DNA from 3 places in the Saccharopolyspora hattusasensis genome. Region 1 is predicted to be linked to each of the others. Evidence: riboswitches for the same ligand, from Rfam matches in the RefSeq annotation. Region 1 holds a riboswitch; each other region holds the start of a gene.
The links. Region 1 has a riboswitch for thiamine pyrophosphate ahead of thiD (bifunctional hydroxymethylpyrimidine kinase/phosphomethylpyrimidine kinase). Riboswitches for the same ligand answer to the same signal wherever they lie in the genome.
Positions count from the first base shown of each region.

Region 2: another riboswitch for thiamine pyrophosphate. It lies ahead of ACRXBZ_RS04375 (purine-cytosine permease family protein); the one in region 1 lies ahead of thiD (bifunctional hydroxymethylpyrimidine kinase/phosphomethylpyrimidine kinase).
Region 3: another riboswitch for thiamine pyrophosphate. It lies ahead of thiO (glycine oxidase ThiO); the one in region 1 lies ahead of thiD (bifunctional hydroxymethylpyrimidine kinase/phosphomethylpyrimidine kinase).

Region 1 covers NZ_JBPCDC010000001.1:5,510,104-5,517,419, reverse strand. Annotated here, with positions in the region: gene ACRXBZ_RS26390 (hypothetical protein) at 70-1,032, shown strand; gene ACRXBZ_RS26385 (hypothetical protein) at 1,045-1,488, shown strand; gene ACRXBZ_RS26380 (DUF2218 domain-containing protein) at 1,666-1,965, opposite strand; gene ACRXBZ_RS26375 (polysaccharide pyruvyl transferase family protein) at 2,116-3,231, shown strand; gene tenA (thiaminase II) at 3,523-4,233, opposite strand; gene thiD (bifunctional hydroxymethylpyrimidine kinase/phosphomethylpyrimidine kinase) at 4,335-5,132, opposite strand; TPP riboswitch at 5,120-5,215, opposite strand; gene ACRXBZ_RS26360 (hypothetical protein) at 5,381-6,121, shown strand; gene ACRXBZ_RS26355 (hypothetical protein) at 6,227-6,526, shown strand; gene ACRXBZ_RS26350 (AMP-binding protein) at 6,651-7,316, shown strand, end outside.
Region 2 covers NZ_JBPCDC010000001.1:926,632-933,947, forward strand. Annotated here, with positions in the region: gene ACRXBZ_RS04360 (family 2B encapsulin nanocompartment shell protein) at 1-1,347, shown strand, start outside; gene ACRXBZ_RS04365 (family 2 encapsulin nanocompartment cargo protein polyprenyl transferase) at 1,395-2,438, shown strand; gene ispH (4-hydroxy-3-methylbut-2-enyl diphosphate reductase) at 2,537-3,463, shown strand; gene ACRXBZ_RS04375 (purine-cytosine permease family protein) at 3,586-4,914, opposite strand; TPP riboswitch at 4,905-5,018, opposite strand; gene ACRXBZ_RS04380 (helicase HerA-like domain-containing protein) at 5,029-5,328, opposite strand; gene ACRXBZ_RS04385 (VOC family protein) at 5,308-5,700, shown strand; gene ACRXBZ_RS04390 (transposase) at 5,718-6,146, opposite strand; gene ACRXBZ_RS04395 (winged helix-turn-helix domain-containing protein) at 6,402-6,587, opposite strand; gene ACRXBZ_RS04400 (hypothetical protein) at 7,109-7,255, shown strand.
Region 3 covers NZ_JBPCDC010000001.1:4,711,683-4,718,998, forward strand. Annotated here, with positions in the region: gene ACRXBZ_RS22320 (extracellular solute-binding protein) at 1-1,194, opposite strand, end outside; gene ACRXBZ_RS22325 (GntR family transcriptional regulator) at 1,496-2,251, shown strand; gene ACRXBZ_RS22330 (hypothetical protein) at 2,289-2,708, shown strand; gene ACRXBZ_RS22335 (S1 family peptidase) at 2,870-4,012, shown strand; gene thiE (thiamine phosphate synthase) at 4,109-4,780, opposite strand; TPP riboswitch at 4,904-5,009, shown strand; gene thiO (glycine oxidase ThiO) at 5,000-6,127, shown strand; gene thiS (sulfur carrier protein ThiS) at 6,115-6,315, shown strand; gene ACRXBZ_RS22355 (thiazole synthase) at 6,466-7,230, shown strand.

The DNA of each region.
Region 1 (7,316 bases):
AACCCGCACCATCGCCCCTACTCTCCGACCTATCGAATCGGCCCAGACCGTCCGGAGAGGAGTTCACCAATGGAAGACGCCGACTCCATCGTGCCGCTCCGGCCGGGATTCGACATCCAGGTGCGCGGCTTCAACCGCCACCAGGTCATCGAACACCTGGAACTGCTGGAGGACCAGCTGCGCCTGGTCACCATCGACCGCAACGAGGCCGCGCAGCTCAACTCCGACCTCCGCAAGCTCTGCGACGACACCCGCCGCAACCTCGACGCCGCCGAGCAGCGGCTCAAGCAGATCGAGTCCTCCACCACCGGGCTGCCCGCCGCCTCCCAGCGGGTACAGAACATGCTCTCGATCGCCGAAGAAGAGGTGCAGACCCTGCGCGACCAGGCGAGGAGGCAGGCCGAGATCATCCGGGGCACGGCGGAAACCGAGGCGCGCGAGCTGCTCAACGAGGCCCAGCGAGCCGCCACCGAGCTGCGCAACGAGTGCGGCGAGCTGGTCACCGACGTCGAGGAGCGACGCGCGCGGCTGCACCGCGAGCACGACCAGAAGGTCAGCGACCTGCGCTCCCGGGAACAGCGGCTGCGGCAGAACATCCGCAACGAGTACAAGCGGACCATGTCGGCCGCCCAGGACGAAGCCGACCAGCTGATCGACCAGACCCGGCGGCAGTGTGGCCAGTGGGACGCCGAGACGGAGCAGCAGCGGCTGGAAGCCCTGGAAGAGATCCGCACCAAGCAGCTCCGGCTGGAGGAGCTGCGCAGTTCGGTCCTGTCCGCAATGGACAAGGCCCAGCACCTGCTGGACCAGTCCGTCGCGGAACTGCGCGACCCGGTTCCGGACATCGCCGACGACATCGACCAGATCACGCGGGACCGGCATGTCGAGCAGGTGGAGCGGATCAAGCAGGTCGAACAGCAGCCGGTGCGGCTGCCCGAACAGCGCGACGACGCGCAGACCTACACCATTCCCATCGAGCGGCCGCACACCAACGGCGCCGCCCCGCAGACAGGCCCCGCCAGACAGAACTGATCGGAGCTACTCGTGGATCTGCTCGTGCTGATGTTCGTCACCGGTTTCGCATTGGCCACGCTGATCTTCTGGCCGCTGCTCAACCGCGCGAACCGACGCCTCGCCGAGAGCGGCATCGCCGAACCAGCGACCGCCCCGAAGGGCAGGCACGCGCTGCGCGCCCCGGCCGCCCCGGTCAAGCCGGCGACGCCGACGGTCATCCCCCGGCGGCCGAGCACCGACAACCAGCCACCGGCGACCGAACCCGAACCCGAAACCGGGTCCGACGCAGAAACCAGGTCCGAGGCCGAGCCGGAGGCATCCCGGCTGGCGCCGGTCGCACCGCGGCAGCGTCCGGCGGAGCCGGCGGAGGTCCCGCAGCTGCCCACGGACCTGTTCGAGAAGCACTTCGAGGCCAAGTTCAACCGCTCCCGCCAGCGTCTGGCCCGCATCCGCGACGAGATCAGCAAGGAATAGCGAATTCCGGGTCGTTGTGCGAGCCGTGTAGTGGAACCTCAGCTGCCTTCTCGTTCCAGGATCCCCGACTCATGCATGCCGACGCACGAGAACCTGCGGCGGCGCGAGCTGCGCAGGTGGCAGGAAGCGGCTGATGCCGCTCGCCGACCTCTGCATGATCATCGCGACTGTTAATACTCAGTCGTTCGTCCAGTTGACCTTGAGCTCGTCGCGCTGACCGAAGCGCTCGAGGTGGCGGCCGAGCACGTCCTGCACGCGGTCGAGCACCTCGGCGTTCTTCGCCTCGGCGCCCAGGGCGAGCACATCCGATTCGTTGACCAGCAGGCAGCTGCCCACGCCGCTGCCGGCGGGCAGGGTGATCCGGATGCCATCGGGTTCTTCGGACACCACGCACCGGCGCCCCAGGTGCGAGGACAGCTGCTTGGCGTAGCGGGCCGGCTTGCCGGTGCCCACCCTCGCCTGGGATCGGATCGTCAACACGTCTCCAATAAAAGTTAGCCCACCCTAATTGCTAATTGGTACGAGCGGTGGCGGTGGGGTGCGAGACGTCACCAAGCACGGCGGTCGGGACTTCGTCGTTGCTACGTTCGAAGGGGACTCGGCACCCCGAAGGCTGGAGCCCCACCGTTGACGAAGCCCCCCACCATCTACCTCGTCGCCACCACCGGGCACCCGAACTACGGGGACGAACTGATCGCCGCCGCCTGGTTGAAGCACCTGGCACGCGTCGCGCCGGACAGCGAGATCTGGGTGGACTGCCCCAACCCGGGACCGAGCGACGTCCTGCTCGGCCACCTGCATCCGCGGGTCCGGTTCACCGACACCTTATGGCGGCTGTGCTGGGAGGCCCCGTCGGACGGGCCGTGGGAGGTCGCGTCGTTCGTGCAGCACGCGTTCAACAACCCGGGGCTGGCGCCGCGATGGGTGGCCGGCATCGAGCTGGCGGCACGCGCCGACCTGGTGCACATCGTCGGCGGCGGATTCGTCAACGGCATCTGGCCGCGGCACATCGGCCTGCTCGCGGCCGCGGTCGCGGCGACGCGCCGTTCCGGCGGCCGGGCGGTGATGACCGGCCAAGGGCTGTCGCCGGTCGCCGACGAAGCGGAACCGCTGCTGCGCAACCTCGCCGCGCAGTTCGAGGTCGTCGACGTGCGCGACGAGCCGTCGGCGGCGCTGTCCAGCGCCACCTCACACACCGGCGATGACATGTTCTTCGGGGTCGAACCCGAGCTGTACCGGGACGACGACCTGCGCGAGGTCATGGTGTGCCTGCAGTCGGACCTGCTCGACGATTCGGTGCCCGCGCTCGCCGGATTCCTGTTGGACACGCTGGGCGAATGGGGCGTGCGCCCCGAGCAGGTCGGCTTCGTCGAAGGCATCCCGCGCGTGGACCGCGAGGTCTTCGCGCTGGTGGAACATGACCTACCGGGCGCCCGCTTCTACCCGTTCTCCGAGATCATGGCCGACGGGCTGCCCGCGGCGGCCGGGCAGCGCTGGCTGTCCAGCCGGTTCCACCTGCACCTGATGGCGGCCGCGGCCGGAGCGCACGGGGTCGCGGTGTCGATCAACTCCGGCTACTACACCAACAAGCACCGGTCGCTGATCGACTGCGGCTCCGGCTGGACGCTCAGCGAAGGCCTGCGGATCCCGGCCATGCCGACCAGCCGTGGATTCGCCGCCAACGCGTTGCAGGAACTCAAGCGGGGCAAGGAAGAACTCGCGAAGAAGATCTACGGGGGCTGACCTATTCATCGCCCTCGACGGCATCCTGCTGCTCCCGACGGCGGTCGGCGAGGTAGAACGGCGCAGCCGCTAACACGGGCACCAGCATGCCCATCAGAACAATCAGAATAGAATTGCCCACGGTCGTCGAAACTCCGTCTACGGTGGGAAGAACCCACATCCAAGTCCCCGCCCGGACGGGCGTCTCGCTGGGAGAATCGCTTCGGCTCGCGATTCGTTACGGCCCCGTTCGTGCACCGGATCACACTGGGCCGAAGTGCGTTCCTGCCCACCTTGCAAGGGGTTTCGCGATTAGTTCAGGAATCGCGAAGTCTGCCACTCCTCCTTGATCCAAGCGCTGTTCCAGAACAGCCACTCGTACTCAGTCGCTCGGGTGAACGCGTCGAGCATCCGCTGCCGGGTCTCGGCGTCGGCTCCCTTGGCGACCCGGTCGGTGAGGTCGCGCGCGGTCAGCACCGCCTCGGCGAACTCGTCGTCGGCATAGGTCTGGATCCACGCCCGGTACGGATGATCTTCGGCACCACCGGTGGCTTCCAGGATCGTGGTGCCCACGTGCTGGTACACCCAGAAGCACGGCAGGATCGCCGCCAGCAGCACCGGATACGGCTCGGTCAGCGCGGTCGCCCGCAGGTACGAGGTGTAGGCCAGGCAGGACGGGGACGTCTCGACCCCGGCGATCTCGGCGTCGGTAAGGCCGAACTCCGCGACGTAACCGGCGTGCAGTCGGCGCTCCTCGACCAGTGCGCCCTGGGACGCACCGGCCAGGAACGCCGCGTCCTCGGCGTTGTCGGCCCGCGTCGCGGCGGCCGCCAGCGCCTGCGCGAAACCGACCAGGTAGCGCGCGTCCTGCACGATGTAGAACGCGAACCGGTCGCGGTCCAGGGTGCCGTCGGTGAGCGCGGCGTTGAACGGGTGCTCGACGATCGCCTGCTGCAGATCGGCGGTGTGCGCCCAAGCCTCGGCGCAGAAACCGTCGGCGGGCGGAGCGGGCAGCTTGCTCATCAGAACCTCTCGTAGCTGTCTCGACCTGTGGTGCGGGGCCCCGTGAGCACTTTTCGGCGCTATGGCAACCAAAAGCGCTCACGACACCGGGGGAACGTCGATCACCACCAGTGGTGGAAGTGGTGCACCGGGCCGTGGCCGTGGCCCACGTCGAGCCGGTCGGAAGCGCGCAGCGCCTCCGTCAGGTACTCCTTGGCCTCGCGCACCGCGTCGAGCCAGTCTGCGCGCTGCGGACGCAGCGCCGCGATCGCGGCCGACAGCGTGCAGCCGGTGCCGTGGTCGTTGGTGGTCACGACGCGCTCGCTCGACAGGAACTCGGCGATCCCTTCGCCGTAGAGCAGGTCCACGCTGGACCGGCCGTCGAGGTGACCGCCCTTTAGCAGCACCTGCTTCGCGCCCAGCCCGGCCAGCCGCTCGGCCTGCGCGGGCATGTCGTTGGGGTCGGCGATCTCCGGCTCGCCCAGCAGATCGGCGGCCTCGGGCAGGTTCGGGGTGATCAGGTCCACGCGCGGCAGCAGCTCGTCGCGCAGCACGCTGACCGCCTCCGGCGCGAGCAGCCGGTCACCGCTCTTGGCGACCATCACCGGGTCCAGCACGACGTGCGGCGGCGAGTAGCGGTCGAGGACCCCGATCACCGCGCGGATCACCTCGGCGTTGGCCAGCATGCCGATCTTGACCGCGTCCACCCGCACGTCGTCGAGCAGCGTGACCAGCTGCGCGGTGATGAACTCCGGCGGCACCTCGTGGACCTCGGAAACACCGGTGGTGGTCTGCGCGACCAGCGCGGTGATCACGGACATGCCGTAGGCGCCGTGCGCGGAGAAGGTCTTCAGATCGGCTTGCACACCGGCGCCGCCGCTGGGGTCGGTGCCTGCGATGGTCAGCACATTGGGAACCATGACGTCCCTCCGCTAGTACGAGCTAGGTCAGGTTCAACGGGTCTGTTCTCAGCCCGGCAGCCCAGGCACCCCGCGTCACTGCCACCAACCTAACAACCGGGACCGCCGCGCGACCACGCCCTCGGCGCCCTCAGTCGATCAGGCGCACGGCCGCTCGCCCGGCGCCCGGCACAGCGATCTAATTCACACCGTGAAGGTCACCACCGACAGGCCAGGCAACCCTTCGCCGCGGACTAAAGTGGTTGATGATGGAAACCACGACCGATGCCCCGAGTTTCGCCCGTTCCCGCCGGCAGCCCCGGCCGGAGGATCCCGCCCGGATCTGGGCCCCGCTGGCGGACCTGACCGAAGCCGCCGTGGCGGCCGCCGGTTCGGGGACGGTGGCGATCACCCGCGGATTCGACCGCAACAGCAGGCAGCGCGCGAAGGCGCTGCGCGAGTTGCTGAACCGGCGCGACGTCGCCGCGGTCGAAGTGACTCCGGCTCCCGGCAGCGACCGGCTGCTGGCCGACGTCGAGATCACCGCGGTGGTCAACCTGATCGGCGCCGGATCGTGGCAGCCCTACCGGGTGGCCGCCGAACTGCGCGCCCCGGTGCTCGCGCCGAAGCCCGGGGACGGCCCCGCCGAGGAGGTCAAGCGGGACGTGATCGCGCTGGCCGGCGACTCCGGCCAGCGCGACGTCGCGATCTCGCATGTCGCCGTGCGCGCCGAGAACCCCGGTGCGAGCCGGCTGGTCCTGACCTCCGACGGTGAGCAGCTGCCGGTGCCCGGCGGTTGGCTGACCATGACGGTGCAGGGCGGCGAGCTGCAGGTCCAGGTCGGCGGCGCGGACTTCCCGGAGCGGACGCTGACCACCCGCGAGATCCGGGTCGAGGCCTTCGACGCGCCGCACCGGCTGGTGCGCGATGAGCTGCCGATCGCCGACTTCGAGGAAGCCGCGGTCACCTTCACCGCCGAACCGAACGGCCTGGTGGTCCGCCCGGTCTGAAGACCGGCCGACCCCGCCCGTGTCCGCAGTTTCAATTGAAATTGCGGACACTCTGCGTATCGGCTCCCCTTACCAGGGGTGGCCCGGAAGTTTTCCGGGTGACATATGCGCAGAACCGCCGTCACGGTGCGCATCCAGCTGCGTCCCTCGATCAACAACCGCGCGCGGGAGGCAGAGCGCGCGGACTGCAACAGGGAGGCTGGGAACGTGGAGCCCGCCAGGCAGTGGCACGTGAGCTGCCGCGATGTCGCCGGCAGACGTCGTGACATGTCGGTGTTGATCAACCAGGGGAACGTGGTGGTGATCGCTCCAGCGGGCGAGACCGCGGTGCTTTCCCCGCTGGAGGTCGGCAGACTGCGCGCTGCCCTGCGCGACGCGATCGTGGTGGCCGCCGCAATGGAATGAATCCCCTCGTGAGCGCGGTGGCTGGCGGTCTGTCGGCCGCCGCGCTCACGATCGCAGTCTTCCCCCGCAAGTCCGCTCGCGGCATTATCCACTCCCGGTAGCCTGGCAACCGAGAGGTGACTGCGTGAGCACGTTCTGGCAACGATCAGTCGCGCTGCTCCGGCGCGGGACGTCGGGCTTGCACACGGTGTGCGTCCTGACCAAGCAGGGCGTGATCAGCCCGCTTCGGCCGGACAAGCTGCTGCGCATCGTCCTCGCCTGGCGCCGCTGGGGCATCACCCCGCCGCTGGGCTTCGCCGTCGGCGCGGTGCGCCACGCCGACCGCCCGGCCGTGATCGACGAGCGTGGCGCGCTCAGCTACGCCGAGCTCTCGCAGCGCACCACCCGGCTCGCCAACGGCCTGCGCAACCGGGTTCCCCGAGGCACCCGGATCGGCGTGCTGTGCCACAACCACCACGGGCCGATCGAGACGATCGTCGCCGCCGCCAAGCTCGGCATAGACGTGGTTCTGCTCAACACGGGCCTGAGCACCCCGCTGCTCGCCAACGTGATCGCCGAGCAGCGGGTCGGCCTGCTGGTCCTGGACGCCGAATACCGCGCCCACCTGCCGGACCTGCCCGAAGACGTCGAAGCCGTGCTGGCGTGGACCGAAGGCACCACCCGGCACGACACGCTGGAGCACCTGATCGCCACGTCCTCGGCCAAGCACCTGGCCCGGCCGAAGCGGCACTCCCGGATGATCGTGCTCACCTCCGGCACCACCGGAACCCCGAAAGGCGCCTGCCGCCCC
Region 2 (7,316 bases), 4.6 Mb from region 1:
AGCACGGCGGCGGCGCGGAACCTGGCGACGACGACCAAGTCCCAGCCGCAGATGCAGGGCACCACCTCTCGGTGGTTGCTGCGGATGCTGCCGTGGGTGGACGTGTCGGCGGGAACCTACCGGGTCAATCGGCGGTTGACCTACGCCGTCGGTGACGGGCGGATCACCTTCACCAACACCGGCGCCGACGTACGGGTCATCCCGCAGGAACTCGGCGAACTGCCGCTGCTGCGCGGATTCGACGACGATTCGGTGCTGGGTGCGCTTGCCGACCGCTTCGAGCAGCGTGAGTTCGAGCCGGGCCAGGTGATCGCGACCGCCGGAGAGCTCGCGGACCGGGTCGTGCTCATCGCGCACGGCAAGGTAAACCAGATCGGCACCGGCGAGTACGGCGACGACACCATGCTGAAAGTGCTCGCCGACGGCGAGTTCTTCGGCGCACACGCGCTGGCCGCCGATCAGGCGACTTGGAACCACACTTACAAAGCGGTCACGCCGTGCATCGCCCTGGCGCTGAGCATTCGGGCACTGCATGAGGTGAACAGCCAGTTCGAGCGCCTCCGGACGCACATCGCCAACAACCGCGACAACCCGGCGCCGGCCCAGAACAAGCACGGCGAGGCGGAAATCGAGGTCGCCTCCGGGCACTTTGGCGAACCGACGCTGGCCGGCACCTACGTCGACTACGAGCTCGAACCCCGCGAATACGAACTCAACGTCGCGCAAGCGATCCTCCGGGTGCACAGCCGCGTCGCGGACCTCTACAACCAGCCGATGAACCAGACCGAGCAGCAGCTACGGATGACCATCGAAGCGCTGCGCGAACGGCAAGAGCACGAACTGATCAACAATTGCGACTTCGGCCTGCTGCACAACGCGGACCTCCGCCAGCGGATCCACACCCGCACCGGCCCGCCTACCCCCGACGACCTCGACGAACTGCTCTCCCGCCGCCGCAAGACCCGGTTCTTCCTGGCCCACCCGCAGACCATCGCCGCCTTCGGCCGGGAGTGCAACCGCCGCGGCATCTACCCGCAGACCACCGAGGCCCAGGGCCGCCAGGTGCACGCCTGGCGGGGCGTGCCGCTGCTGCCCAGCGACAAGATCCCGATCAGCGACCGCGGCACCAGCTCCATCCTGGCGATGCGCACCGGCGAGGACGACCAGGGCGTCGTCGGCCTCCAGCAGACCGGCATCCCCGACGAGTACCGGCCCGGCCTGTCGGTGCGATTCATGGGCATCAACGACCAAGCGGTCATCTCCTACCTGGTCAGCACCTACTTCTCCACCGCCGTCCTGGTCCCGGACGCCCTCGGCGTCCTCGAACACGTCGAGATCGGCCGCTGACAACGCTTCTTCCCACAGCACAGCAAGATCGGTTGAAGGGAAATCGGATGACCACCATTCACCAGGATGCCAACAAGGCGGGTACGGCCTACGAGGCGCTGACGCGTAGCCGCGCGATGGTCGAGCCCGCCCTGCGGGCAGCGGTCGACCGGTTGCCCACCCGCATGCAGCAGATCTCCGGCTACCACCTCGGTTGGCTGGACGAGCGCGGCAATCCGGTCCGCGCCGACCGGGGAAAGGCGTTGCGCCCCACGATGGTGCTGCTCGCCGCCGGCGCTGTCGGTGGAGATCCGGCCGACGCGGTACCCGCAGCCGTCGCGGTGGAGTTGGCGCACAACTTCTCGCTGCTGCACGACGATGTGATGGACGGCGATGTCAGCCGGAGACACCGCCCGACGGCGTGGACGGTGTTCGGCAGCGGCCCCGCCATCCTCGTCGGCGATGCCATGCAGTCACTCGCCGCCGACGTGCTGTGCTCGTGCCGGCATCCCGAGGCGGCCACTGCGCTGCGGACCTTGAACACCGCCGTGCTGAACCTTGTCAACGGCCAGATCGCGGACCTCGCCTTCGAGGACCGGCGCAACGTCGAACTGACCGAATGCCAGCGGATGGCCCGGGACAAAACGGGGGCGCTGCTGGGTTGTGCCTGCGCTCTCGGCGCGATGTTCGGCGGCGGCAAGCCCGACCAGATAGCCCGGCTCCGCAGCTTCGGCGAGCGGCTGGGGCTGGCTTTCCAGCACGTCGACGACCTGCTCGGGATCTGGGGCGATCCGGCGGTCACCGGTAAACCGGTGTTCTCCGACCTGCGCACCCGCAAGAAGACCCTGCCGGTGGTTTCCGCGCTGACCTCCGGCACGCCGGCCGGTCGGCGGCTGGCCGCCCTCTACCTCCGCGACCAGCCGCTGTCCGGCAGCGACCTGGCCCAAGCCGCCGATCTGATCGCGCTGGCCGGCGGGCGCGCCTGGAGCCAGAACCAAGCGGACGACCTGCTCGCATCCGCGCTGAGCGACCTGCACCGCTGCGACCCGGCCCCGCGCGCGGCCGAGGAGCTCAGCGCCCTCGCCCACCTGGTGACCCGCCGCGACCACTGACGCCGACCGCCGATCACGGCCGCCACCCGCATCTGGGAACACCGCCTCCGGGCAGCGGCCGGTGTTCGGCAACAGCCGACCGATTTTGGAGTGCAGTCATGCCGAGTCAACAGCGCACGGTGCTGCTCGCCGCACCGCGCTCGTTCTGCGCCGGGGTCGACCGCGCCATCGAGATCGTGGAGCAGGCGCTCGCGCTCCGCGGCGGCCCGATCTACGTGCGCAAGCAGATCGTGCACAACACGCACGTGGTGGCCGATCTGGAGAGCCGGGGCGCGGTGTTCGTCGATGAGCTCGACGCGGTGCCCGACGGCGCCACCGTGGTCTTCTCGGCGCACGGGGTTTCCCCTGCCGTACGGGAGGAAGCGCAGCGGCGGGGCCTAGCGGTCATCGACGCGACCTGCCCGCTGGTGGCGAAGGTGCACGCCGAGGTGCGGCGGTTCGCAGGGCGCGGCGACACCCTGGTGCTCATCGGCCACAGTGGACACGAGGAGGTGGAGGGCACGCTCGGCGAGGCGCCCGACCAGACGGTGCTGGTGGAATCCGTCGAGGACGTCGGCGAGATCGAGGTGCCGGACCCGAGGCGGGTGTCCTACCTGACGCAAACCACCCTCGCCGTAGACGAGACGGCGGACATCGTCGCCGCGCTGCGGCGCCGCTTCCCGGCCGTCCGCGGGCCATCCTCGAAGGACATCTGCTACGCCAGCACCAATCGGCAGGACGCGCTGTCGGCGATCGCCGGGGAGTGCGACCTGGTGCTGGTGATCGGCTCGGCGAACTCGTCGAACTCGAAGCGCCTGGTGGAGCTGGCCCGCCGCCAGGGCACCGCCGCCCACCTGATCGACGACGTCACCGACATCCAGCCCGCATGGCTCGCCGGCGCCGAGACGATAGGCCTCACCGCGGGAGCATCGGCTCCGCCGGGCCTGGTCGAGGACGTCATCGACCACCTCGAACCGGCCACGGTCATCGAGCACGAGACGACCCGCGAAGAGATCCGCTTCGGCCTGCCAGCCACACTCCGCTGAACGGGTTGCCAGGGCGATGGACCGGAACCCAGGGCGTGGGTCCACGTGCAGATGGGTGTTGATCAGCGGACTAGCAGTTGGTTGAGGGGCACCCACGACCTTCGCCACGGTTGCCCCTGAACTCAGCTTTCCTCGGTGCGGCGGCGGAAGGCTCCGATGATCGCAGCCGCGAGGGCCGCCACGAGGAATGAGGTGAGGGCAGCGCTCATCCACGTCGGTACTGTGAAGCCGAGCGCGTCCCGCACACCCGTCCACAGCCGGCTCCACCAGCCGAGCTCACCCGGGTTGATCAGCTGGAACGCCGAGAAGCCGAGCAGCCAGGCCAGCAGCATGCCCCAGCGGGACGGGGCCTGCGCGGACAGGTCCCAGTCGCGGCGGCGGGCGTGCCCGAAGTAGTCCACCGCAAGCACGCCGAACATCGGCACGAACACCGAGCCGATCAGCAGCAGGAAGTTCGAGAACTGGGCGATGTCCAGGGTCAGCGCGAGCAGCGTGATCACCGCGCCGATGACCAGGCACAGCACCCGGCGGTCCGCGCTGGGCCGCAGGTTCTGGATGGAGACCGCGGTCGAGTAGGTGTTGGCGAAGGACTGGTCGACCTCGCGCAGCACCAGGATCCCGAAGAAGATCACCCCGAGCGGCACCGCCAGCAGCGGGTCGAACGCCTTGTCGGCATCGCCGGCGACCAGCGCCAACCCGAGTAGCCCCAGCAGGTAGCAGGCGATCTGGGTGACTGAGTAGCCCACCGTCGCGGCGGTGAACGCGCCGGTCGCCGACTTCGAGTGCCGCGAGTAGTCCGAGGCGACCGGGATCCAGGACACCGCGACCGCCAGCGCGGCGTCCGCACCCGGCCAGAACCCCTGCCAGGAACCGGTGTTCATGTCCGGCAGCGGGTGGCTAACCAGCAGTTGGACGAAGAAGTACACCATCGCGATCGCCACCGCGATGCTGACGTAGCGCCGCAGCAGGCGCAGCGCGCCGAGCGGGCGCAGCGCGAGCGCGGTGGTCAGCGCCCCGGCCAGCACCACGTACAACCACCGCGGGCCGCCACCGAACAGCGCCTCCGCGCCCTGCGCGATCACCAGCAGCTCGAAGGTGCCCCAGCCGACCAACTGCAGGGCGTTCAGCACGGTCGGCAGGTACGACAGCTTGGTGCCGAAAAGGCCGCGCAGCAACATCATCGCGGGCGCCCCGGTGCGCGCCCCGGGGATCGCCGAAATGCCGACCATGATGCTGCCGATCACGGTGCCCACCACGCACGCGGTGACGGCGGCCGTGAAGGACAGCTGCGGCACTCCGCTCGGCGCGAGCACGGCCAGCGCCCCGCTGAACCCGAGCAGGCTCACCCCGAGATTTCCCCAGAAAGCGCCCTGGTCGAGCACGCCCAGCGTCTTGGGCGCCGGTTCGTCCAGGGTGTGCGGAACTTCGGCACGATCGACGTCAAGCGCCATCAACAGCTCCCTACGCCGGCATTATCCGGACAGGTTCTGCGGTCGGTGGCGCGTGCGGTGCCACCCTCTCAGCCCGGTACGCCCGAGCTCCCGCGTGGATAAGTCGGAGGCACCTTACCCCGACGAGGTGACTGATGTCAGGTGGGCCCGATCACCTGCGGAGGTTGCTTCGGGCAGCTCCGGCGCGGCGACCTTCTTCGCCAGCAGTTCGTAGGCGGATTCCCGATCGACGGCCTGCTCGTACTTTCCGCGAAAATCGGACGACGCCGCGGCGGCCCGCACCCGGACGAGCGATGCCTGAACCGGTCCGGCTGCGGGTCCCATTGACCTCGACCTTGGTCTAACTCCTAGCCTCGGGAGTAGCGCAGCACGACGAGGAAAGCGAGCAAACCCATGGCCGTCCAACTCAACCACACGATCGTCGCCACTTCCGACAAGATCGCCAACGCGCGGTTCGTCGCCGACCTGCTGGGGCTACCCCAACCGGAACCCTTCGGGCCGTTCATGTGCGTCCAGACCAGCAACGACGTCACGTTGGACTACCTGGAGACCGGCGAGGAGATCAACCCGCAGCACTACGCGTTCCTGGTCACCGAAGGCGAGTTCGACGAGATCTTCGCGCGGATCCAGGCTCAGGACCTGCCGTACTGGGCGGACCCGGGGCACCACGAGGCGGGGCGGATCAACACCCGGGACGGTGGGCGCGGCGTCTACTTCGACGACCCCGACGGCCACGTCCTGGAGATCCTAACCCGCCCCTACGGCAGCGGCGACCAATCCAGCTGACCCACCACCTGGCCATGTCAGGACCCGCGAGCGTATTGGCCTCTGCTGAGGCGTTTTTTTGATTCGTAGGGCAAATGTGTGGTCTCAGGCGGCGTAGCGGACTTCGGGTTTGCCCGGTGGAGGAAGGAGCGGGCCGCTTGTTTCAACTCGTCGCGGGTTTTCGATGCTGTGCCGGTGGTCATGGTCCTTTTGAGGTCGGCACCCTGGATCTCGTCGGGGTTGAGCTCGGGGCTGTATCCGGGCAGGAAGTGCATCCCGATCGCCGCAGCGTGATCGTCCACCCACTTGCGGACGGTCTTACGGCGGTGGACAGGACGACCGTCGACGATCACCTGGACCGTACGGTCCAGGTGACGGGTCAGACTGTCCAGGTGACGGGTCAGACTGTCCAGAAACGGCACGAACACGCCGGCGTTGAACGACCCGGTGTAGACGGTGAAGTACAGCTCGCCCCTTGTTACCGATCGCGCACATGGCGTTCACGCTGAACCGTTTCCCCGGTCTTGCCCACCACCGGTGTCCGGCCGGCCGGTGCCCAGGTTCGGCAGGTTCGGCCCACTGCGGCATCAGAGCGGATCCCGGTCTGGTCCAGCCACACGATCACCGCACCTCGCGGCAAGCGCGAGCAACGATGGCCGGATAGTCCTCCCCCCATCGGCGCACGGCCTCGGGGTCCCGCTCGTAGGCCTGCGGATCGGTCTCTACGGCGACACACCCCAACAGCGCAGATAGTCGCCGACGGTGCGCAAACTCAACACGACGCCGTGGCGCACCCGGATCAACTCGGCCACCGCCTTGCGGGTCCACACCACCCCAGCCGAACGCAGCGGAGCTGCACGACCAGCCCGAAAAGGGACCGCATCCGCACCTGCATGCGCTGCCGACACACCCTCACCACCCGCCTGTGGTCACCCGAGGACGGCGCAATTTCGCGAGAAATTGCGCCCACCCCGGGTGACGGGGCATCGTCGCGCTTCGTGATCGCCGCAGTGCGTTCGTGCAGGTGGTGGCAATTTCGCGAGAAATTGACCGTCACCCGGGTGAACGTCAATTTCTCGCGAAATTGACCCCACCCTTCGCCCCACCGAAGGAGAACCACCGATGTCCTGGGCCCAGCTCAGCACGTTCGTCCTGTTCACCCTGCTGATCCTCGCCATATTCACCACCCAGCTACCCGCAAGAGCCCTCGCGTTCTCGATCCGGCCAGCACGCCGGAGGCGGCGGCGAAGCCGCCTACACGGTCTGGCACCTCATAGCCGACATCGAAGCCGAAACCCGCAACGAAGACACCGGGCGGAACAAGAACACCCCCACAGACCACCGGGATCCCCACAGCCGACCCAGGCCAGCCCGGCGCCCCAGGAGGAGCCCACCCGGCGGCACCTCCTGTGTGCCTGAACGCTCGTGAGTGATCCTTCCGGTTCTTACCGGAAGGATCACTCACGAGGAGTACCGGGACCTGTGGATCGTGCGGTTCGCCCCGGACGGGAAGTGCCTGGCCTTCGAAGAATGGCCCTTCTGGCCCGGCAAGGACTACCGCGCCGAACCCCGCTGACGCGCCGATTCTTCGCCAAGCGGTCGCCGGTTAGTCACCGCCGCCTCACCGCCGCAGGAGG
Region 3 (7,316 bases), 800 kb from region 1:
GGTCAGCACCGCCGTCATCATGTCCTTCAGCGGGTTCTGCCCGGACTCGATGGCCGCCCACTGCGGGACCGCCGGCGGCACCTTGCCGTCTCTCGACGCAACGGCCATGGCCGCGCTGACCGGGCTCTTCTCCAGCGAGCTGGTGTCCTGCGAGGCGCCCGGCACGACGCCGCTGTCGGCGATCTCGGTCTGGTACTTCTGGCTGGTCAGCAGCCTCAGCCAGTCCTTGGCGGCCGCGGCGTCGGCACTGCCCGCCGGGATCGCCAGGGTGGAGCCGCCGAGGAACACCGGGGCGGTCTTGCCCGGGTGCTTCGACGGGATCGGGAAGGCGCCGGAGAGCTCGGCGATCCGCGGGTTCGTCTTCGCCGCGGTCTGCACCTCCCAGGGCAGCGCGATCATCATCGCGACCTTGCCCTTGGCGTACACCTCGGCCTGCTGCGGCTCGGCCTCGTCGGTGTCGGCCGGGGCGGACGTCGCCGAGGTCTTGACCAGCTGCTGGTAGAACTCGACGCCCTCGCGGGCCCCGGCGGTGTCCAGGGCGCCCTGGTAATTGGCGCTGTCGCGGACGGCGAGGTCGCCGCCGGAGTCCCAGATGAATGACAGCAGCGCGTACCAGGACTGGCCCGGCAGGTAGAGCGACTGGAAGTCGGGGTCCCCGCCGTGCTTCTGCTCCAGCTTGGTGATCGTGGCGAGCAGTTCGTCACGGTTGGTGGGCGGCTGGGTGATGCCGGCCTGCTGGAACAGCTCCTTGTTGTAGACGAAGACGCGGTTGGCGGCGTAGAACGGCACGGCGTACTGCCTGCCCTCCCACGCGCCGGACTCGGCCAGCGCCGGCACCCACTGCGGCTTGTTCATGCCCTCGGCATCGGCGGTGAGGTCCAGCAGCGTGCCCTCGGATGAGAACTGCGCCGTCTGGCTGTTCCCGAGCTCGATCACATCCGGCGGGTCGTTGCTGGTCAGCGCGGTGGTCAGGCGGTCCTGGATGCCGTTCCACTGCTGGATCTGGTAGTCGACCTTCAGGCCCTGGTGGGTCTGCTCGAACTCCTTGTTGAGCTCGTCGATCAGCACGTCGGGCGCCGAGCCGTCCATCAACCAGACGGTCAGCTTGTTGTCGTTCTCGCCAGCACCGCCGCCGCAGCCGGCGAGTGTCAACGACAGCGCGGCTGCCGCTGCGAGCGCTCTCCAGGTCTTCAACGTTCGCCCCTTCCTCCGCGCCAGTGCGGAGCCGCGGGTGCCGGGCACCCGCCCTCTTTGGTGTAGACCAATGTGATCAAGATTGTGGTCCGGGGCACACGATGTCAAGACTTTTCGGCGCTACTGTCATGCACGCATAAGGCTGGCCCCTAGCTTCGGGCGCTCGTGCATCGCGACGGCAACCCCGCCGTCCGCGACGCTCGCGCGGCCGGCTTTCGGGCATGCTGAGGTATTAGGACTCGGCAAGGCGGCTCGACGCCTCGGGGAGCGGAACGGCGGCAAAATTGCGGTAGGAGGAACGATGCTCGAAACGTCCGTGTCCGGCGGGGCAGACTCGCCTGGACGCGCACAACGCGAACCGAAGTACTGGGGACTCAAGCAACACCTGCTGGACATGCTCCGATCCTTGCCGCCCGGTGCGCCGATTCCTACCGAACGCTCGCTGGCCGCCGAGTTCGACGTCTCCCGCACGACGGTGCGCCAGGCGCTGGCCGAGCTGACCGTGGAAGGGCGGTTGCTGCGGGTGCAGGGCAAGGGCACCTTCGCGGCCAAGCCGAAGGTCGCCCAGCGGCTGCAGCTGAGCAGCTACACCGAGGACATGCGCGCCCAGGGGCGCCAGCCCGCCTCGCGCCTGCTGGAGGTCGCCGAGGAACCGGCCGCGGAGGAGTTGGCCGCGCTGCTCGGGACCAAGCCGAGTTCGACCGTGCTGCGGCTGCGCCGGCTGCGGTTGGCCGACGGCGAGCCGATGGCCATCGAGACCACCCACCTGCCGCTGACCCGGTTCCGTGGGCTGACCGGCCAGCTGGAATCCGGCGGCTCCCTCTACCAGGTGCTACGCGAGAACTTCGACGTCGAGCTCGGGCACGCCGAGGAGACGATAGAGACCGCACTCGCCAGCCCGGAGGAGGCCGAGCTGCTCGGCTCCGACGTCGGGCTGCCGATGCTGCTGCTGTCCCGGCACTCGTTCGACACCGAGGGGCGCCCGGTGGAATGGGTGCGGTCGATCTACCGCGGCGACCGCTACAAGTTCGTCGCGAGGCTCAACCCGCCCAACTGAGCTGGCGCCGGTTTTGCGCTAAAACGGTGTTTTCCGCTTGAAGGGCACCCCGGTCGGGGTGCCCTTCGTCGTTGCGGGCCGCGGCGTTACGCGTAAGAGGGGTCTGTTGGTGAATGGTCTGGGTGGGGTGACCGGCAAGCCGCTCTCCGGCGGCGACGGCGGAACGACGCTCGGCCAGGTGCTGCACCGCGATCCGCAGCCAACGCCCAGCACCCCGGCCAAGCCGGCCAAACCGCGGGAGGCCCCGAGCGAGCAGCCGCAGCCGTCGACGGAGGTGAAACCCACCCAGCAGCCGGCGGAGCAACCCACCACGGAGGCCCCGGCACCCACCCAGCAGCCGACGCAGGCTGCGGCCTCGACCGAGCAGCCGAGCCAGGCGCCGGCCTCGGGCGTCGTCGACCTGCGCGACCCCGCCGCTAGGACAGGGGAGCTGCAGCAGTCCACTTCTGGGCGTTAAAAACCCCAGTTCAGGCGCCCCCTGTGCAACTCGATCGAGTTGCACAGGGGGCGTTTTGGGTGAGATGGGGCGAAAGGGAAAATGTGGGACTGGTGAGCTCCTCTGATACTGGATCGGCGGCGGGGGTTCTGAGATCCAGCTCACGAAGAGGGAGACATCAGATGAAGCGCAGACTCGCGGCCCGGGTGGCCGGGACCGTGATGTTGGCGGCGGGGACGGTGGCCGCGCTGACCATGCCGGCCACCGCCACCGCCACCGCCACCACCACCGAAACCGCGCCGCCCGCGAGCGAAGCGGCGACCCTGCTCGACGCGATGCAGCGCGACCTGGGCCTCAACCGGGACGAGGCACGCCAGCGGCTCGACCAGGAAGCCGCCGCCAACCGCGCGGAGCAGCAGCTCCGCGGCTCGCTGGGCGGCACCTTCGGCGGGGCCTACTTCGACCCGGCGAGCGGCAAGCTCGTCGTCGGCGTCACCGACTCGGCCGCCTTCGACGCGGTGCGGGCCGCCGGTGCCGAGCCCACGCTGGTCGACTACTCCATCGAGGAGCTCAACGGGGTCATCGAGGGCCTCAACCTCCGCAGTACCGCAGCCCCCAAGCCGGTTTCCGGCTGGTACGCCGACAGCCGCGCGAACTCCGTCGTCGTCACCACCAGGCCGGGCAGCGCCGTCCAGGCCGCGCAGTTCGTGCAGTCCACCGGCGTTCTCGTTGACGCGGTGCGGGTCGTGGAGTCGACGGAGAACCCGCGCACCCTGGCCGACGTCATCGGTGGCAACGCCTACTACATCGGCAGCGCCCGCTGTTCGGTCGGGTTCTCGGTGCAGGGCGGCTTCGTGACCGCCGGGCACTGCGGCAACAAGGGCGACACCACGTCGCAGCCCACCGGCAAGTTCGAGGGCTCGTCGTTCCCGGACAACGACTACGGCTGGGTCCGGGTCGGATCCGGCGAGACCCCGCGGCCGCTGGTGAACCAGTACAACGGCAGCAACGTCAGCGTGGCCGGCTCCACCGAGTCCGCCGTGGGCGCGTCCATCTGCCGCTCCGGTTCCACCACGGGCTGGCACTGCGGTTCGGTGCAGGCCAAGAACCAGACCGTGCAGTACCCGCAGGGCACCGTGACCGGCCTGACTCGCACCGACGTCTGCGCCGAGCCAGGTGACTCCGGTGGTTCGTGGCAGTCCGGCAACCAGGCCCAGGGCGTGACCTCCGGCGGTTCGGGCAACTGCAGCTCCGGCGGCACGACCTACTTCCAGCCGGTGAACGAGATCCTCCAGGCCTACGGCCTGAGCTTGCTCACCCAGTAACTCGCCCGACCGGCCCCCGGCGATCGGCCGGGGGCCGCGTCATGTCCGGGGTACTCCCAGGTAGACGTCCGGTGCGGACTGCGTGATCGGCGGGTCTCAGCCCAGGCGGTCGCGGAGTTCGCGGGCCGCCGCCCTTGGGTCCTCGGCTCGGGTGATCGCGCGGACCACGACGATCCGCTCCGCCCCGGCCTTGAGGGCCTCGTCGAGGTTGTCCGGGCCGATGCCGCCGATCGCGAACCACGGCCGACCGTGCCCGCGGTGCTCCGCGGCGTGCTCCACCAGGCCGAGCCCGGCCGCCTGGCGCCCCGGCTTGGTCGGGGTCGTCCACACCGGACCGGTGCAGAAGTAGTCCACGCCGGGTTCGGTGGCCGCGGCATCGGCCTGCACCACGTCGTGCGTGGACCGGCCGATCGCGACGTGCTCGCCGACGATGCGCCGGGCGATCTCCACCGGCAGGTCGTCCTGCCCGAGGTGCAGGATGTCGGCCTCGGCGGCCATCGCCACGTCCGCGCGGTCGTTCACCGCGAGCAGCGCGCCGTGCCGCACGCAGGCCTCGGCCAGCACCTCCAGCGCCGCCAGCTCGTGGCGGGCCTCCAGCGGAGCGCCGTTCGGTTGCTTGTCCCGCAGCTGGATGATGTCGACCCCGCCGGCCAAGGCCGCGTCCGCGAACTCCGCGAGATCACCGCGCTCGGTGCGCGCGTCGGTGCACAGGTACAGCCGCGACTCGTCGAGGCGGGCGCGGATGCCGAAGCCGTCCAATCCAGGCATGTTCCACAGGGTAGCCCCCTGCGGCGCGGTCGCCGGACGCGCTTTCGGCGCTCACGCCCCGGGCATCGTGAAAATTGCTCGACCTCGCTCCTGACGTCGCAATCCTCGCCCGGTACGGTGGTCCTCGGTGAGCACGGGAGTCCGGGTACCGGGCTGAGAGGGGGCGTTGGCCCCGACCGTCGAACCTGATCCGGGTCATGCCGGCGCAGGGAGCGTGGAGTGTTTGAAAAACGGAAGAAGCACGTCGTCGTCGTAGGAGGCGGCGTGATCGGCATGTCCGTGGCCTGGCGCGCAGCCGCCGCGGGACACCGGGTGCAGCTCGTCGACGCCGAACCGGCGTCCGGGGCGTCCAACGTGGCCGGCGGGATGCTGGCGCCGATCGCCGAGGCGTGGCCCGGCGAAGAGGAACTGCTGGAACTGGGCGAGGCGTCGCTGCGGCTGTGGCCGGCGTTCGCCGGCGAACTCGGTCAAGCCTCCGGCCTGCCTTCCGGATTGCGCCGCGAGGGAACCCTGGTCGTCGGCGTGGACAGCGCCGACCGGGCCGAGCTGGACAGCCTCGTCGACTACCTCGCCCGGCTCGGCCGCACCGTCACCCGCCTGACCAGCCGGGAGGTGCGACGCCTGGAGCCGTCCCTGGGACCGGCGGTGCGCGGTGGGCTTGAGGTGCCGGGCGACCTCGCGGTCGACAACCGCCTCGCGCTGGCTGCGCTGCGCGCGGCCGCCGCTGCGGCGGGCGTCGATTTCGTCGCGGCGAACGCGAAGCGGGTCCAGCCCGGCGCGGTGGAGCTCGAAGATTCCACTGTGGACTGCGATGCCGTGGTGATCGCGGCGGGCGTCCACTCGGGCGCGCTGCACCCCGCGCTGAAGGACCGGATCCGGCCGGTGAAGGGTGAAATCCTCCGCCTGCGCGCGCGGACCACGGCGCTGCCGCCGCCCAGCCGCACGATCCGCGGCCCGGTGCGCGGCCGGCAGACCTACCTGGTGCCGCGCGACGACGGCGGGCTGGTGCTCGGCGCCACCCAGTACGAGGTCGGGTTCGACACCGAGGTCACCATGGGCGGGGTGCGAGACCTGATCGCCGACGCCGAGCGGCTGATGCCGGGCATCGCCGAGTACCAGCTCGTCGAGGCCGCGGCCGGGCTGCGCCCGAGCACCGACGACAACCTGCCGGTGCTCGGCTGGCTGGAACCCGGTGTGCTGGCGGCCACCGGGCATCACCGCGGCGGCTTCCTGCTCGCCCCGGTCACCGTCGAGGCGGTGCTCGCGCTGCTGCACGGCGAGGAGCCCGCCACCGAGATCAAGGCCGCCGATCCGAGCCGATGGGGAGGACAGCAGTGCACGTCGTGATCAATGGTGAGACCCGGCAGGTAGCCGCCGACGCAACGCTCGCGGCGGTGCTGCAGGAATTCGGTGTGCCCAACCGGGGCGTGGCCGTGGCGCTGGACGGTTCGGTGGTGCCGCGTGCCGTGTGGCCGGACACCACGCTGAGCCCCGATGCCACCATCGAGGTCCTCACCGCAGTGCAAGGAGGGTGACGTGGCTCCGCCCCACCCGGAGGAGGGGCGTCCAACCGGAAAAGCCGGAAAGGTTGCGGTCCAACCCGAACCGACCCCTTGCGAAGCAGAAGAAGCGCATCGAACCGGGCATCGGTTCCCGCGCCACCCGAACCCGTCGTTAGGAGAGTCATGGACGACCCGTTGGTGATCGCCGGCCGCGAGTTCGGTTCGCGGCTGATCACCGGGACCGGAGGGGCGACGAACCTCGCGGTCCTGGAGCGCGCGCTGATCGCGTCCGGAACCGAGCTGACGACCGTGGCGATGCGCCGCGCCGACGCCGGCGGCGGCACCGGGGTGCTCGACCTGCTGCGCAAGCTCGGCATCGAAGCATTGCCGAACACGGCGGGCTGCCGGACGGCGGCTGAGGCCGTGCTGACCGCGCAGCTGGCGCGGGAGGCGCTGGAGACGAACTGGGTCAAGCTGGAGGTCGTCGCCGACGAGGACACCCTGCTGCCCGACCCGGTGGAGCTGCTTGACGCCGCGGAACAGCTGGTCGACCAGGGCTTCGTGGTGCTCGCCTACACCAACGACGACCCGGTGCTGGCGCTGAAGCTGGAGGAGGCCGGCTGCGCGGCGGTTATGCCGCTCGGTTCGCCGATCGGCACCGGCCTTGGCATCCGGAACCCGCACAACATCGAGATGATCGTCTCCCGTGCGTCGGTGCCGATCGTGCTGGACGCGGGCATCGGCACGGCCTCGGACGCGGCGCTGGCGATGGAGCTCGGCTGCTCCGCGGTCCTCCTGGCCACGGCGGTGACCCGCGCCCAGGACCCGGAGCGCATGGCGGCGGCGATGCGAGCGGCGGTCGAGGGCGGCCGCCTGGCGTCCCTGGCGGGCCGAATCCCGAAGCGCTTCTGGGCCCAGGCGTCCAGTCCCGGCCGACCCCTGGAGTGAGCGGAGGGCGCTGGCCGGCCGGGACCGGCTCACCGGTTCCGGCCGGGGCCGGGCCGCCCGGGAAACCGAGCCGGGCCTGCCAGGCG